3 regions of the Janthinobacterium sp. GW822-FHT07A03 genome follow, and region 1 is predicted to be linked to each of the others. Evidence: predicted binding sites of a transcription regulator. Region 1 holds the regulator's gene; each other region holds the start of a gene.
What was found. The regulator sigma-54, encoded in region 1, starts transcription at its own class of promoters, with help from an activator protein. The targets are predictions, from matches to a motif close to TGGCANGNAANCTGCTTT.
Positions count from the first base shown of each region.

Region 2: the regulator sigma-54 is predicted to act here: its motif matches at 1,523-1,540, upstream of pedF (cytochrome c-550 PedF).
Region 3: the regulator sigma-54 is predicted to act here: its motif matches at 3,738-3,755, upstream of adh (aldehyde dehydrogenase).

Region 1 is NZ_JBXAKW010000002.1:580,145-585,530, forward strand. Features, by position in the region: gene lptC (LPS export ABC transporter periplasmic protein LptC) at 1-145, shown strand, start outside; gene lptA (lipopolysaccharide transport periplasmic protein LptA) at 171-752, shown strand; gene lptB (LPS export ABC transporter ATP-binding protein) at 752-1,507, shown strand; gene AC1RJW_RS08700 (RNA polymerase factor sigma-54) at 1,512-2,990, shown strand; gene hpf (ribosome hibernation-promoting factor, HPF/YfiA family) at 3,060-3,419, shown strand; gene AC1RJW_RS08710 (enoyl-CoA hydratase/isomerase family protein) at 3,558-4,643, shown strand; gene rapZ (RNase adapter RapZ) at 4,644-5,386, opposite strand, start outside.
Region 2 is NZ_JBXAKW010000021.1:2,261-7,646, reverse strand. Features, by position in the region: gene AC1RJW_RS29265 (TonB-dependent receptor family protein) at 1-83, shown strand, start outside; gene AC1RJW_RS29260 (substrate-binding periplasmic protein) at 141-974, opposite strand; gene pedF (cytochrome c-550 PedF) at 1,000-1,485, opposite strand; gene rtcA (RNA 3'-terminal phosphate cyclase) at 1,618-2,637, opposite strand; gene AC1RJW_RS29245 (RtcB family protein) at 2,654-3,889, opposite strand; gene AC1RJW_RS29240 (hypothetical protein) at 4,161-4,637, opposite strand; gene AC1RJW_RS29235 (hypothetical protein) at 4,553-5,386, opposite strand, start outside.
Region 3 is NZ_JBXAKW010000021.1:9,383-14,768, reverse strand. Features, by position in the region: gene AC1RJW_RS29285 (PQQ-dependent methanol/ethanol family dehydrogenase) at 1-1,625, opposite strand, end outside; gene AC1RJW_RS29280 (DUF779 domain-containing protein) at 1,681-2,076, opposite strand; gene adh (aldehyde dehydrogenase) at 2,132-3,652, opposite strand; gene AC1RJW_RS29270 (beta-propeller fold lactonase family protein) at 3,906-4,862, opposite strand; gene AC1RJW_RS29265 (TonB-dependent receptor family protein) at 5,067-5,386, shown strand, end outside.

The DNA.
Region 1 (5,386 bases):
CGTGCCTGTCGATATCCTGACGGGCGCCTCGCGCATCAATGGCATCGGCATGAAGGCGAATAACGCCACCGGCGTGGTGGAAGTGCAGAATGCGCTGCGCATGGTCCTCCCGCCGAAACCGCGCCCGGCCGCGGCGGCAAAATGACAGAATGAAACAAGGAAACCATACTATGAAGAACATCTTGCTGTTGAGCGTATTTTCTCTGGCCATCATGGGCGTGGCGCATGCCGAGAAGGCCGATTCCGAGAAGGAAGCCGTCATCACGGCACGCAGCGGCCACGTCGACGACGTCAAGCAGATTCGCACCCTGACGGGCGACGTCGTGCTGGTCAAGGGTACCCTGACCATGAAGGCGGGCCGGGCCCTGATCACGGAAGACCCGCAAGGCTACCAGTTCATCACCTTCTGGGCCGATCCCGGCAAGCTGGCCACCTTCCGCCAGAAGCGCGATGGCGCGGGCGACCTGTGGGTCGAAGGCGAAGCGGAGCGCGTGGAATACGACAACAAGACGGAAGTGGTGAAACTGTTTTCCAGGGCCAAGCTGACGCGCCTGGAAGGCACGAAAGTGACCGATGTGGCCAATGGCGCCTTCATCTCGTATGACAGCCGCAAGGAAGTGTTTGCGATGGAGAATTCCAACAGCGGCACCAGCACCCCCGATGGCGGCAGCGTGCGCATGGTGATCCAGCCGAAGACCAAGGCGCCGGCGGCGGAGAAAGCGCCGGCCACGCCTGCGCCAGGAACGAAATAATGGACAATACTCGTTGCGGCAGCACCCTGATCGTTCGCGGGCTGCAAAAAACCTATGGCAAGCGGCAAGTCGTGCATGATGTCTCGCTGCAAGTCGAATGCGGCGAAGTGGTGGGACTGCTGGGCCCGAACGGCGCCGGCAAGACCACCTCGTTCTACATGATCGTGGGGCTGGTGCCGTCGGACGGCGGCAGCATCGATATCAGCGGCGTGGATATTTCCAGCCTGCCCATCCACCGCCGCGCGCAGATGGGCCTGTCCTATCTGCCGCAGGAAGCGTCCGTCTTCCGCAAGCTGACGGTGGAAGACAATATCCGCGCCGTGCTGGAAATCCAGACCGTCGAAGGCCGTCCCCTGAAGAAGGCCGAGATCGAGGAACGGCTGGATAAACTGCTGGCCGACCTGCAGATTGAAAAGCTGCGCGAAAACCAGGCCTTGTCCCTGTCGGGCGGCGAGCGCCGCCGCGTGGAAATCGCCCGTGCGCTGGCCACCGATCCCCGTTTCGTGCTGCTCGACGAGCCGTTCGCCGGCGTCGATCCGATCGCCGTGATCGAAATCCAGCGCATCGTGCGTTTCTTGAAGGAGCGCAATATCGGCGTGCTGATCACCGATCATAATGTACGCGAGACGCTGGGTATCTGCGACCGTGCCTACATCATCAACCAGGGCTCGGTGCTGGCGTCGGGACGCCCCGACGACATCATCGCGAACGAGTCGGTACGCCGGGTCTATCTGGGCGAACACTTCCGCATGTGAGCCAATGAAACAATCATTGCAGCTGCGCACTTCGCAGCATCTGGCACTGACGCCGCAGTTGCAGCAATCGATACGCCTGTTGCAATTGTCTACCCTGGAATTGCACCAGGAACTAGAGCAGTTGCTGACGGACAATCCCTTGCTCGAGCGCCTCGACGATCCGCTCGACCGTTCGCTGCGCCTGCTGTCCGACGGCGCCCTGAGTTCCACGGCCGCGCCGGCCGAAGCGCCGCCTCAGCCGCCAGGCCAGGAGGCGCCCGCAACGCCGGCCGAAGCGGAAACGTTTGACGGCGAGGCGGGCGACGGCCCGGCCGCCGCGGATGGCGGCGACAGCGACTGGAGCGAGGCGAGCCGGGGCAAGGCGCCCGACGACGAAGATTCCCGTCCGCAACTGGAAGCCCATCACTGCACCCTGCGCGAGCACCTGATGGAGCAGATGCGCGTGACGGTGCTCGAGTTGCGCGACCGCGCGCTGGTCGAGCTGATCATCGACGCGCTCGACGACAATGGCTACCTGGAGGAGTCGCTCGACGACATCCTGGCGCGCCTGCCGGAAGAGCTGGAAATCGACGCCGACGAGATGCGCACGGCCTTGTCGCTGCTGCAAAGTTTCGATCCGCCCGGCGTGGGTGCGCGCAATGCATCCGAATGCCTGGCGCTGCAGATCAAGCGCCTGCCGCACGTCGCCATGGTGACGCGGCGCATGGCCCTCGTCATCGTGGAAAAGCACCTGGCCTGGTTTGCCCAGCGCGATTTCAACAAGCTGAAGAAAGCCCTCGATTGCGACGATGAAGACTTGCGCGAGGCGCAGACGGTGATTCGCCAGTGCAACCCGCACCCGGGCGCCGTGTTCGCCTCGGACGTGTCCGATTACGTGGTGCCTGACGTCGTCGTCAAGCGCGCGCGCAATGGCTGGCAAGTCACCCTGAACAACGACGTCATGCCGCGCCTGCGCGTCAACGCCATGTACGCCAACCTGCTCAAGCAGGGCAAGGGCGAGGGCGCCATGGGCGCACAGTTGCAGGAAGCCAAGTGGCTGATCAAGAATATGCGCCAGCGCTTCGACACGATCCTGCGCGTGGCGCAGGCGATAGTAGAAAGACAAAAGAACTTTTTCTCGCATGGCGCCGTTGCCATGCGCCCCCTTGTGCTCCGTGAAATAGCTGATACACTGGGTTTACACGAGAGTACTATCTCGCGGGTAACAACTCAAAAGTACATGCTGACCCCGCACGGCATGTTCGAGTTGAAATATTTCTTTGGTAGCCACGTCGCCACCGAAGCGGGGGGCGAAGCGTCATCGACGGCGATACGGGCATTGATCGTGCAACTGACAGGAGCAGAAGACCCTAAAAATCCTTTATCCGACAGTAAGATTGCGGACATGCTGGGGGAACAAGGCATGGTGATTGCGCGACGTACTGTTGCCAAATACCGGGAAGCATTGAAAATTCCGCCAGTGAGCCTGCGTAAGTGTTTGTAAGTTTTTTTCGGTTCCTCTGCGGGCCGGATAGGATGGACCGCACGAACCCGATCATCTTTAGGAGTGTGTATGAATCTCACCATCAGCGGACATCATCTCGAAGTGACACCAGCCATCCGTGAATACGTACAAACGAAGCTGGAGCGCGTGAAACGTCATTTCGATCAAGTCATCGATATCGCCGTGATTCTGACCGTGGATAACCTCAAAGAGAAAGAAAAACGTCAAAAGGCCGAAGTCAACCTGCGTCTGAGTGGCAAAACCGTCTATGTGGAAAGCCTGGCGCAAGACCTGTATGCCGCGATCGATGCCCTGATCGACAAGCTCGATAGGCAAGTGATGAAATACAAAACCAAAGTGCAAGGGCACGGTAAAGAGGCGATCAAGCATCTGCCAGACAACTCGGAAGAAGAATTCGCCGCCGCCTAAGCGGCCTGCGACTTTCAACCGGTTGTGATCAACTAAGGGCGCACATCTTGCGCCCTTTTTTGCGCCTGGACCTTTTGAACGCAATCTTCCTCGCGCAGGGGCTAGAATGTTGGCACTTTCACTTCTTTCCTGCCTGCCATGAGCGACTTCGTCCAGACCTCCATCCGCCACCGCACGGGGCACATCGTGCTCGACCGTCCGAAAGCCTTGAATTCCCTGTCGCTGGAGATGGTGCGGGCCCTGAGCGCGGCCTTGCTGGCCTGGCGCGACGACCCGCAGGTGGACGCCGTGGTGATCCGCTCCAGCAGCGAAAAAGCCCTGTGCGCGGGCGGCGACATCCGTTTCTTTTATGATGCGGGCCTGGCTACGCCGCAAGGCGGCAGCGCCCAGCTGGAAGATTTCTTTACGGAAGAATATGCTTTAAATCATGTAATTCACTTCTATCCGAAACCGTATATCGCCGTCATGGATGGGGTGGTGATGGGCGGCGGCATGGGCGTGGCACAAGCGGGGCCCGGCAACCGCCTGCGCATCGTCACGGGCCGCACGCGCATGGCCATGCCGGAAGTCAATATCGGCCTGTTCCCCGACGTGGGCGGCAGTTACTTTTTGTCCCGCCTGGCCGGCCAGCTGGGCCTGTACCTGGGCTTGACGGGCTTGACGATCAACGCGGCCGACGCCCTGTACACGGGCCTGGCCGATGTGTACCTGCCCGAGGCGCAGATGGGGGCGCTGCTGGCCCTGTTCGAGTCCACGCCGGGCGAGGCCTTGCCGGTCGCCATCAAGGCGCTGGCGGCGCCGTTCCAGTCCGAGGCGGGCGCTTCCCCCCTGGCCACGGCACGCGCGGCGCTGGACCGCCATTTCAGCGCGGGTTCGGTGGCGGCCATCATGGCCTCGCTGGCGCAGGACGGCAGTGCGTTTGCGGGCAAGGCGCTGGCAGCCATGCGCCTGCGCTCGCCCTTGATGATGTGCGTGACCCTGGAATTGCTGCAGCGCGGCGCCCACCTGGGCGTGGCCGACTGCCTGCGCATGGAACGCAGCGTGGTGCGCCACAATTTCGAACATGGCGAAGTGCTCGAAGGCGTGCGCGCGCTGGTGGTCGACAAGGACAATGCGCCGCGCTGGAACCCATCAAGCCTGGACGAGGTCGATGCCGGCATGGTGGCGCGCTTCTTTGCCCCCGTCTGGCCGGCGCAAGCGCATCCGCTGCGCCACCTCGACTGATTAAGAACGCTCGCGGTGGCGCAGCACGACCCGCTCGTTGGGGCCGAAGTATTGCGCCAGCCGCTCCGCCATGTACACGGAGCGGTGCTGGCCGCCCGTGCAGCCCAGAGCCACCGTCAGGTAGCTGCGGTTGTCGGACTTGAATGACGGCAGCCATTTCTCGATGAAGGCGCGGATGTCGGCCAGCAGTTCCAGCGCGCTCGGCTGCGCGTCGAGGAAGGCGATCACGGGCGCGTCGCGGCCGTCGAGCGGGCGCAGCGCCAGGTCGTAATAGGGATTCGGCAAGGCCCGCACGTCGAAGACGAAATCGGCATCGAGCGGCACGCCCAGCTTGAAGGCGAACGATTCGAAGAACAGGGTCAGCGGCGCGCGTTCGGAGGCGACGATATCCTTGATCCAGGCGCGCAGTTTGTTGGCGCTCAGTTCCGAGGTATCGATCACATGGCCCAGCTGCTCGATGGCCGACAGGCGTTCGCGTTCTTCCGAGATGCACTCGATCAGGGTGCGGCGGCTGGCCGGATTCTGGTTCGGACGCAACTCGTGCGACAGGGGATGGCTGCGGCGCGTTTCCGAGAAGCGCGCCACCAGCGAATGCGTGGTGGCTGTCAGGAACATGACCTTGACGTCATGTCCCTGGTCGCGCAGCAGCGCGACATTGTGCGGCAAGCTGACGAGCGACTCGGCGCTGCGTGCATCGACGGCCACGGCCAATTGCGGCGTGCCCTCGTCAAGCAAGGTTTGCA
Region 2 (5,386 bases), on a different contig from region 1:
TCGGCGACAGCAACAAGCGCTACTATGAAGCGGCGCCAGGACGCAATTGGCTGCTGGGTGTCAGCGCCCAATATAATTTCTAAAAAGAAAAAGCCCGCGCCTCTTCCGAAGCGCGGGCTTTTACCATTCAGCATAGTCTGCTACGGCCGCGCTTCCTTCACGCCATACTTCTCAAAGATGGCTTTCAATTCGCCGCTGGCCGCCATCTCGTTCATGGCCGCCTGCAGTAACTTGGCTACATCGAGCTGTTGCTTGCTAACGGCCAGCCCCACGGCCCAGCCGGCACGCGGCAGGCGGGCGAACGCCACTTCGCTCAAGGGGAAAGCGGGATCGCTTTTGAGCACCGACTCGATTTCCGAGCGATTCGCCAGCACGGCGTCGAGCTTGCCTGCTTGCAATTGCTGCAAGGCTTCGGCGGCCGTGTCGAAGATGTGCACGTCGTCGCGATACTTGCCATTGTCCTCGCCCAGCATCAGCATGGCGGCGATCGAGACCTTTTCCACGCCGATACGCTTGCCAGCCAGCGAGGCGACGCCATCGAATTGCGGCACGGCATGCGCACTGCGCGCCAGGCGCACAGTTTCCACGTAATACGGCGCAAAGATCTCGACCTTGTCGTTGTCCGCCATCAATTTCTTGTCGACCGGCACGTGCAGCATCACATCGGCGGGACCATAGCCGAGGTAATGCCCCTTCCACACCATATTGCGCAAATCGTCGTTGAGGTTTTCGCCGGCGGGAAAAGGCAGCAAGCTCAGTTTCAGCCCCAGCTTTTTCGCCAGCGCTTCGGCGATGTCGATATCGATGCCCGTGCCCATGTCGGAAAACGGCGCGAACTCGTTGTACACCGCCACTTTCAGGCTGCCCGACTGCTGCACTTTCTGCCAGTCGGCACGCGCCGGCGCGGCTGCGCACAGCGCCAGGCAGGCGAGCGAGAGCATCGCGCGCGCGCCCCGGAATGGAAATGAACGCATGGGACTCCTTCGTGATCAGTTCGACCTAATTAGACTCGCGGCGGGTTTCCAGATAGGTCTTGATGGCCCACATGGCTTCCTGGTTGAACACGCCCTCGAACGGCGGCATGTACACGGCGCCATTACGCACTTTACCGTGGCGGATGGTGGTGAGATAGTAATTGTCCGTTTCCTTGTAGCAAGCCTGTTTCTTTGTCTCATTCTTGATACCGAAACAATCGCGGTCCAGTTGGCGCAAGTCCGGTGCGATGCCGCCCGAGATCGCTTCGATGCCATGGCAGCGGGCGCAATTCTGGTTGTAGGCCGACGTGCCCACCGTCAAGGCCAGCTTGTTGCCCCGATACGGATTTTGTTCGAGCCACTTGTCGCCCACCTTGGGCAAGCCAGTGGTGTCAACGCCTTGCGGCGTGACATTGCCATGCGCATAAGCTTGCGGCAAGGTCAGCAGGGAAGTGAGGGCAACGGCGCCGGCGGCGGCCACGCCGAGCAGGGTGCGGATGGAATAGGTCATGCTGGTCTCCTTGGTTTTTTTAGTGAATATCCAAAGAAGAGCAAATGCCATGCCATGCTTGCGTGCCCCACATCTGACTGCCCATGTATCAATTTGGAACAGCTGCAACAGGTATTTGTGTCACCGCGTACGTCAGGCGGCGGCCACCGTGCAGATGCTGGCCCGCTCCTGCTGCTCGAAAGTAATACGCACGGGTAAAAATCTGGCAATCACTTCCGCATTCGTCAGCGCATGCTGCGACACCTTGTTGCAGCTGAAAGTACCTCCACCGGCCAGCGCCATGGGCAGCAAGAGCTGGTCGGCCAGGTGCTCGCCCACGGCCGCGTCCGTCTTGAGATAAGCGCGCACCTCGTTCAACAGGCGCTTGGCCACGGATTCGGCCAGCAGGGACTTTTCGCCGAACGACGTAAATACTTCCGTGACGTGTTCATGCTCCAATGTCAGCAGCAAGACGTTGCCCGGGCCCTGCTCCGCCGGCAAGCCGACGATGCGCAGCTGCTTGCCGCTCCAGCCCATGCCGTCGGCGACACGCTCGAGCTCGCGCTGCGCCACGTTCACATGCACGCCGGCCACCACGCTTTCCGCATACCCGGTCTTCCGCTCGCCGCGCTGCAGCAGTGAAATGGGCCGCAAGCGCTGGCACGGTTGCACCGCGGCAATCACTTCGCCGCCGCCCGCGGGATGAAAGCCATAGCGCTGCTGCGTAATCTCTACCTCGGCGCCCATCTGTTCCAGGATGCGGCCATACGCGCGCTGCAGGAAATGCACGGGCGGCGCCATGGCATTGTGCGTGCCGCCGCTGATGCGCACGGTGGACGGCCCATCCGCATGCAGCAAGGCCGGCAGCAGGGTTTGCAGTACCAGGGTGCAACTGCCGGCACTGCCGATGGCAAAGCGGTAATCGCCGCCGCGTATGGCGCCAGGCACGAATTCCAGGCTGGCTGCGCGCAGCGCCACCGGCGTCGTGCGCGCCCCGCAAATGGCGGCCGCTGCCTGCACGGCCAGCAGATGCTGGCGCAGCAAGCCGGGCTTGTCCCGTCCCGCGCGAATGTTAATCAGCCGGAACGGCTGCCCCGTAATCATCGACAGGCTCAGCGCCGAGCGCAAAATTTGTCCGCCGCCTTCACCTTGCGCTCCATCAATTTCTATCATCTCTACTTTCTCTCTGTTAACCTTTGACGCAAACGACCTGCTTCAGGATATGCACCACGTCAACCAGCTCACGCTGCGCCAGCATCACCGCATCGATATCCTTGTAGGCCATCGGAATTTCATCGATCACGTTTTCATCCTTGCGACATTCCACGCCTTGCGTGGCGCGGATCTGGTCGTCCAGGCTGAAGCGCCGCTTCGCTTCCGTGCGGCTCATCGTGCGTCCCGCACCGTGGCTGCAGCTATGGAAACTGTCCGCATTACCCTTGCCGCGCACGATAAAACTCTTGGCGCCCATGGAACCGGGAATGATGCCCAGCTCGCCGGCGCGGGCCGAGACAGCGCCCTTGCGCGTGATCAATACGTCCTTGCCGAAGTGGTGCTCCTTCTGCACATAGTTATGGTGGCAGTTGACGGCCTCCACATGCGTCTGGAACGGCTTATGGATGACCGTGCGCACGGCGGCGATCAGGTTTTGCATCATCACTTCGCGGTTGTTGCGCGCGAAACGCTGGGCCCAGCCCACCGCTTCCACGTAATCGTCGTAATGCCGCGTGCCTTCGGCCAGGTAAGCCAGATCCTGGTCGGGCAAGTTAATAAAATGGGTACGCATATCCTGCTTGGCCAGTTCGATGAAATGGGTGCCGATGGCATTGCCCACGCCACGCGAACCGGAATGCAGCATGAACCATACAGAACCCTGTTCATCGAGGCACACTTCGACGAAGTGGTTACCGCTGCCCAAAGTTCCCAAGTGACGATAATTGTTCGTGTTTTTCAGCTTCGGTGTTTTCAGGCAGATCGCATCGAATTCATCTTTCAATTGCAGCCACGCGGCATCGACCACCGAGGGCGGCGTATGCCAGGAACCCTCGTCGCGGCCCCGGTGGCCGCGCGTCTTCGGCGACATCCCGTGCGGAATGGCGCGCTCGATGGCGCTGCGCAGCGGTCCCAGGTTATCGGGCAGATCATTCGCCGTCAGCGTGGTTTTCGCCGCCATCATGCCGCAGCCGATATCCACGCCGACGGCCGCCGGAATCACCGCGCCCAGGGTAGGAATCACGCTGCCGATGGTCGAGCCCTTGCCCAGGTGGACGTCGGGCATGACGGCGATGTGCTTGTAGATGAACGGCAGGGTCGCCGTGTTGCGCAATTGTTTTTTGGCCGCTTCTTCGACGGGCACGCCACGCGTCCACATTTTCACGGGACGACTGCCTTCGGTATGCAGAACTTCGTATTCTTCGTTTTTCATCGCTATGCTCTTCTTCTATTGTATAGGGGGTGATGACAAGGATTGGTGAAACATTGCCGACGCATCGGTCCTGGATGTAGTTCCACCGGCATTCATCAGTACGACAACCCGACAAGGCGGGACAGGATTTTCTGGCTGGGTAATGCGCACGCCAGGCCGGTTTGACGCGGCTGATCGATGTAATCCTGTCGGCATTCGGGGTACTGCGGCGCATGACAAGCCTGGACAGGACGTCTCTTATGTAGTCTTCTCCGCATTCATGCGCCTTGCTTCAACAAGCTGCTGCCGCGATATCGATGGCGGCGATTTCTCCCACCCAGTGGGCCGGGTCCAGCTGTCCCGCGGCAAAGGCGGCGATGATCCTGAAGACGTCGTCGGAAAAACCGCCGATATTCAGGATATCCTCGCGCTCCATCGCCTGTGTCGTGGCATGCGGCGAAATATCGATGCAGACCAGCTTTGCCTGCGGATTACGCTGCTTGAAAACCGTCCACTGTCCCATCGTCGCCGTGGCGCCGCTGCGCTTTGCATCGATCCACGATTCGTTATCGGACACATAGATCACCAGGTCGGCCAGCTCCTTCCTGCTGTTCATGCGCAGCAGGGGCGCGCTGCAATTGGTGCCGCCACCGCCGATGGCCGCCAGCCTGGCCGCATTCTCCATCACGCTGTCATCCGCGCCAAGTGCGCACTGCACCACGTTGTGCTCGAACGGCAGCACCATGGCATCCGGATTCTTGCGCAGCATGGCTGCCGCCACCAGGGCCGCCACGTCGATGCAGCGCACGTTCGAGGTGGCGCTGCCGCGAAAACCGCTGACGGGCGAGGCATCGAGCCGGAAACGTCGGGACACACCACCACCTTGCCGGCAATCCGCGGCACGTTCGCCAGCGATATTTCCAGCGCCTGTTCCAGCGCATCGCGCACGACGGCCGGCACGTTCTCGCCGGCCGCCATGTACGCCGACATCAGCTGGTACGGAAACACGCGCGAGCTGGCGATCGCCTCGGGATCGCGCAGCTTGGCGGCGATCAGTTCCGGCATGCCGGCTAAGTCGTACACGCCATGGCGGGCAAAGGTATTCAGATTCATGCGCACCATCTGCCAGCCACCCTGGCGGGCGATCTGCGCCCAGTCCTGCGCGCTCAAGGGCAGCGCCGTCAGCATCTGGAACGGCACCTCCGGTATCGACTGCGAAGGATCGGCCTTGTATGCCTCGAATGCGGCCAGCGCCGGCGGCAAGGCATCGCGTGTATATTCCTTGCCGATCAGCCAGGCAAAAAATGCCTCCCGCCACGCTGCCTGCGGTTTCGGGTGCACCATTTTCACCACGTCGGCCAACGATGGCGCATTGCCCACGGCAGCGGCCAGCAAGGACTGCTCGGATGCGTTGTTCAACCATGCCTGTACCAGCTTTTTCGGACGCGATCCCAGCGACTTGCGGCCTACGGCGCCCGAACGCATGATCTGCACGAAGTTGCGCAGCATCTTGCCGTT
Region 3 (5,386 bases), on a different contig from region 1:
ACGGCCACGTATTGCGTGTCGCCATCCTGCCAGGTGACGGGCGGCGCCACGACACCGGAACCCGTCTGGAATTTCCACAACTCCTTGCCCGTCTTCGCGTCGACGGCTTTCAGGAAGCCTTCCGGCGTGCCGTAGAACACCAGATTGCCGGCCGTACTCATCACGCCGCCCCACAGCGGCGCGTTGTTCTTGATTTCCCAGACGATCTTGCCCGTCTTCGGATCGATGGCGCGCATGGCGCCGATGTAGTCGTCAAACAAGGGCTTGATGGTGAAACCGGCGCCGAGGAAGGCGCCGCCCTTCTTGTAGCTGATCGGCTCGTTCCAGATGTCCATGCCCCATTCATTCGCGGGCACATAGAACAGCTTGGTTTGCGGCGAGTACGCCATCGGCATCTGGTTTTTTGCCCCGAGGAAAGCGGGGGCGGCAAACACGGTCGAGCCCTTCTTGCCCTCCTCTCCCTTGGTCGGGTCGCCTGGGCGGCCGGCGGCTATGTAGTTCGGCCGTCCCGTCTTCAGGTCGATGCTGCTGGCCCAGGTGATTTTCTTGACGAACGGAAAGGCGTTCTGCAGTTTGCCCGTGTTGGCGTCGATGACGTAGAAGAAACCGTTGCGGTCGGCCTTGCCGCCGTAGCGCTTGCCATCCATGTCGAAGGTGACGAACTCGTTGGCGCCGTCGAAATCCCAGGCATCGTTCGGCGTGTTCTGATACGCCCACTTGATCTGCCCCGTTTTCACGTCCAGCGCCACGGTGGACGATGAGTACAAATTGTCGCCGGGGCGCAAATGGCTGTTCCACGGCGCCGGGTTGCCGGTGCCGAAATAGGCCAGCTTGGTTTGCGGATCGTAGGTGCCGCCCATCCACGTGGAGGCACCGCCCGTCTTCCACAGGTCGCCCGGCCAGGTCTTGTTCACCGTTCCCGAGATGCCGTTGTCGATGGCCTTGCCATCCTTGTCGTAGCGGTGGCCCATATGGCCCTCCACCGTCGGACGGCTCCACACGAGGTCGCCCGTCATGGGATTGCGCGCCTCGACCCGGCCGACGATGCCGAATTCGCCGCCCGACACGCCCGTCAGCAGCAAGCCTTCGGCGATCAGCGGCGCCGCCGTCATCGAGTAGCCGGCCGCATAGTCGTCCACTTTCTCTTTCCAGACGATCTTGCCCGTGTTTTGATCCAGCGCAACAAGATAAGCGTCGAGCGTGCCGAAAATCACCAGGTTGCCGTACAGGGCGGCGCCGCGGTTGACCACATCGCAGCAGGGCATGATGCCGTCCGGCAAGCGATGTTCATATTTCCACAGCTTGGCGCCCGTTTTCAGGTCGACGGCAAAGATGCGCGAATACGATGCCGTGACGAACATCTTGCCGTTATGAATCAACGGCTGCGATTCCTGGCCCCGCTGTTTTTCGCCGCCAAACGAGAACGACCAGGCGGGCACCAGCTTGGCCACGGTCTTGTCATTGATCTGCGTCAACGGCGAATAGCGCTGGCCCTGCGTGCCCATGCCGAACGACAGCACGCTGGACGGATTCTTTGCCGTGCTGTCGAGCATGGCGGTGGTGACATTGCCCACGTCGGCCGCCTGGGCCAGCGATGCCACGCCCAAACCGATGAGTATCCCCATGATTTTTTTCTGCACAATCATCTCCCTCTGTTTTATTAGTATGTGTGTGTAACTCTCAGGTACTTTTTCTGTCGTGCTCATGCGGCTGGGCATGCAACAGCGCACACTCTTCATCGGTGAACAGGCGCGAGCGCGTCAAGAAGCGCTTGCCCGTGCCGTTGTCGAGTGAAAACATGCCGCCATTGCCATCGACCACATCGATAATCAACTGGGTATGCTCCCAGTACTCGAATTGCTCGAGTCCCACGTAGAACGGTGTGCCATTCAAATTGCCGAGATAGATGTCGGTATCGCTGACATCGAACTCGCCCAGCGCATAGCACATGGGCGCACTGCCGTCGCAGCAGCCGCCCGACTGGAAAAACATCAGCGGGCCGTGACGCTGGCGCAACTTGTCCATCATTTCCAGCGCCGCATCGGTGGCGACCACCCTGGCAATTGCTGCACTCATGGCATCCCTTTCTGCGCGCCGCGCCTGGACTGCGGGCGCGGCGCTTGTTGCCGGTTTAGAAGAAGCCCAGCGCTTTCGGGCTATAGCTCACCAGCAAGTTCTTCGTTTGCTGGTAGTGGTCGAGCATCATCTTGTGGTTTTCGCGGCCGATACCCGATTGCTTGTAGCCGCCGAACGCGGCGTGGGCTGGATACAGGTGGTAGCAATTGGTCCACACGCGGCCCGCCTGGATGGCGCGTCCCATGCGGAAGGCGCGCGAACCGTCACGCGTCCACAAGCCGGCGCCCAGGCCGTACAAGGTGTCGTTGGCAATGGCCAGCGCGTCGGCCTCGTCCTTGAAGGTCGTCACGGAGACGACCGGTCCGAAAATTTCTTCCTGGAAGATGCGCATCTTGTTGTTGCCCTTGAACACGGTCGGACGCACGTAGTAGCCGCCTTCCAGGTCGCCCGCCTGCGTGTTGCGCTCGCCGCCGGCCAGCACTTCGGCGCCTTCCTGGCGGCCGATGTCGAGGTAGGACAGGATTTTTTCCAGCTGCTCCTGCGACGCCTGGGCGCCGATCATGGTGGACGAGTCGAGCGGGTTGCCCTGCTTGATGGCGGCCACGCGCTTCAAGGCCCGTTCGATGAATTTCTCGTAGATCGATTCCTGGATCAGCACGCGCGATGGGCAGGTGCACACCTCGCCTTGATTCAGCGCAAACATCGCAAAACCTTCCAGGCACTTGTCGAAATACTCGTCGTCGGCATCCATCACGTCTTCAAAGAAGATGTTCGGCGACTTGCCGCCCAGCTCCAGGGTGACGGGAATCAGGTTTTGCGCCGCGTAACCCATGATCAGGCGGCCCGTACCCGTTTCACCGGTAAAGGCGATCTTGGCGATGCGCTTGCTCGACGCCAGCGGCTTGCCCGCTTCCAGGCCGAAACCGTTGATGATGTTCAACACACCCGGCGGCAGCAAGTCGCCGATCAGCTCGATCAACACCATGATGGAAGCGGGGGTTTGCTCGGCCGGTTTCAGGACGACGCAATTGCCTGCGGCCAGCGCTGGCGCCAGTTTCCACACAGCCATCAGGATCGGGAAATTCCACGGGATGATCTGGCCCACGACACCCAGCGGCTCATGGTAGTGATAGGCATAGGTTTCCGCGTCGATTTGCGCGACGGAACCTTCCTGCGCGCGGATGCAGCCGGCGAAGTAGCGGAAATGGTCGATGGCCAGCGGAATGTCGGCATTCATCGTTTCGCGGATCGGCTTGCCGTTGTCGATCGTTTCCGCCGTGGCGATCAGGCTCAGGTTCTGTTCGATGCGGTCGGCGATGCGGTTCAGGATATTGGCGCGCTCGGCGGGCGAAGTCTTGCCCCAAGCTTCCTTGGCGGCATGCGCGGCATCCAGCGCCAGCTCGACGTCTTCCGTCGTGGAACGGGCGATTTCGCAAAACGGCAAGCCCGTGATCGGCGTAATGTTGGGAAAGTATTCACCTTTTACTGGTGCAACGAATTTGCCGCCGATGTAATTGTCATAGCGTTGTTTGAAGGGATTGGCTACGCCCAGTTTGCTGATGTCTGCGAGATTCATGTCGTCCTCTATCGGGTTAATTAGAATGGAATTACTTAATTAAAATCAAACGTCCTGGTACAGATGGGGTGAGTACACGCAGTCTTCCGCAAATGCCGTGCCAGCTCGCCATCCCCCTACCCAACTTAGCGGGTTTTACCTCTGTTGCAAGGGCCTGGTGGCGATATCGGCGGGTTCAATTGCTGCCGTAGCACGCCATCGCCGCTGCACAATGGAACAGGTGTACCAGACTGGAACACCTGTTCCTGTACCGCTACCGAATCACCACGCCCCATGGCAATTCGCCGACGGCAATATCGGCCACCTTCTGCGCGCGGGCCGTGTCGATGACGGACACGCTGTTCGAGCGGCCATTGGCCACGTACAGCTTGGCGCCGTCGGGCGTGATGGCCATGTTCCACGGGCGCTTGCCGACGGGAATGGTGGCCGTCACCTGATTGCTGGCCGTGTCGATCGCCATCACCGTGCCGTCCGTGCCATTCGATACATACACTTGCTTGCCGCCGGGATGGACCACGATGCCATTCGCATTTTTACCCGCTGGAATGATGGCGACGGCCTTGCGCGCCGCCATGTCGATGACATAGACGGCATTGACCAGTTCGCACGCCACATAGGCGCGGCCCGAGTCCGGACTGAAGCCGATGCCGCGCGGACGCAGTCCCACGGCGATGGAAGCCACCTGGCGGCGTTGCGCCACATCAATGACGTCGATTTGCTCGGCCTCTTCGGCGCTGACCAGCAGCCAGCGCCCATCCGGGCTGAAGACGGCGTGTTCCGGATTGCGTCCCTGCACTTTGATGTCGGCGAGCAAGGTGCCCGTCTGGCCATCGAGCAAGGCCACGCTATTGTTTTCCTCGACGGCCACGGCCACGTGACTGCCGTCTTGCGAGGCGCTGACGCCTTCGGGCGACTTGCCCAGCGCCACCGTGCGCACGGGCGCGCCGCCAGCGTTGTCGATCAGCAGCAAGGCGCTGCTGGCGGCATCCGTGACAAACAATTGCCGTCCGGTGGGGTCGGCGGCGATGCCGCGCGGCCGCTTGCCGGCGGCGATCTGGCGCACTACCTGGTCGGTCGCCGTGTCGATCACGCTCAAGGTGCCCGATTTTTCATTGGGAACATAGGCAAAGGGAGCGGCCTGAAGGGCCGTGCTGAAGAGCGCAGGCAGCAGCCAGCACACCTGGCGCAAGCGCGGGAAGAAGTTGGGCATAATCACCTTTTCAATGGCAAAACACAGGAAAAGCGCGCGGTAGCGGCGCCTCTGATAATTGCTGTATGCAAACGCCGTGCCACTGACACGCGTATAATTTCCGCCCACCAATGGAGACATGGCAGGCATATTGCTTGATACAACTATGCAGACCTGCGCCGCTCACGCGCTCAAGCAGGCTTTTATTCACATTGGAGAATCCGCATGCAGCATCGTTTCCGCCTGAACACCATCGCCAGCCTGTTTGTCGCCGGCAGCGCCACCCTGGCCCCCCACGTCTTTGCCGCCGAGTCCGCCGACCTGGCCGCCGGACAACTGATGGATACGGTGGTCGTCAGCGGCAGCCGCATCGCCCACCCCAGCCAGGAAGTGCCGGCCTCGATCGACGTGGTCGACAGCGCCCGCATCCAGGATGGGCAAATTCGCGTCAACGCGTCGGAAGCGCTGGCCGCCGTGCCGGGCCTGGTCGTACAGAACCGCCAGAACTATGCGCAAGACTTGCAGATCTCGTCGCGCGGCTTCGG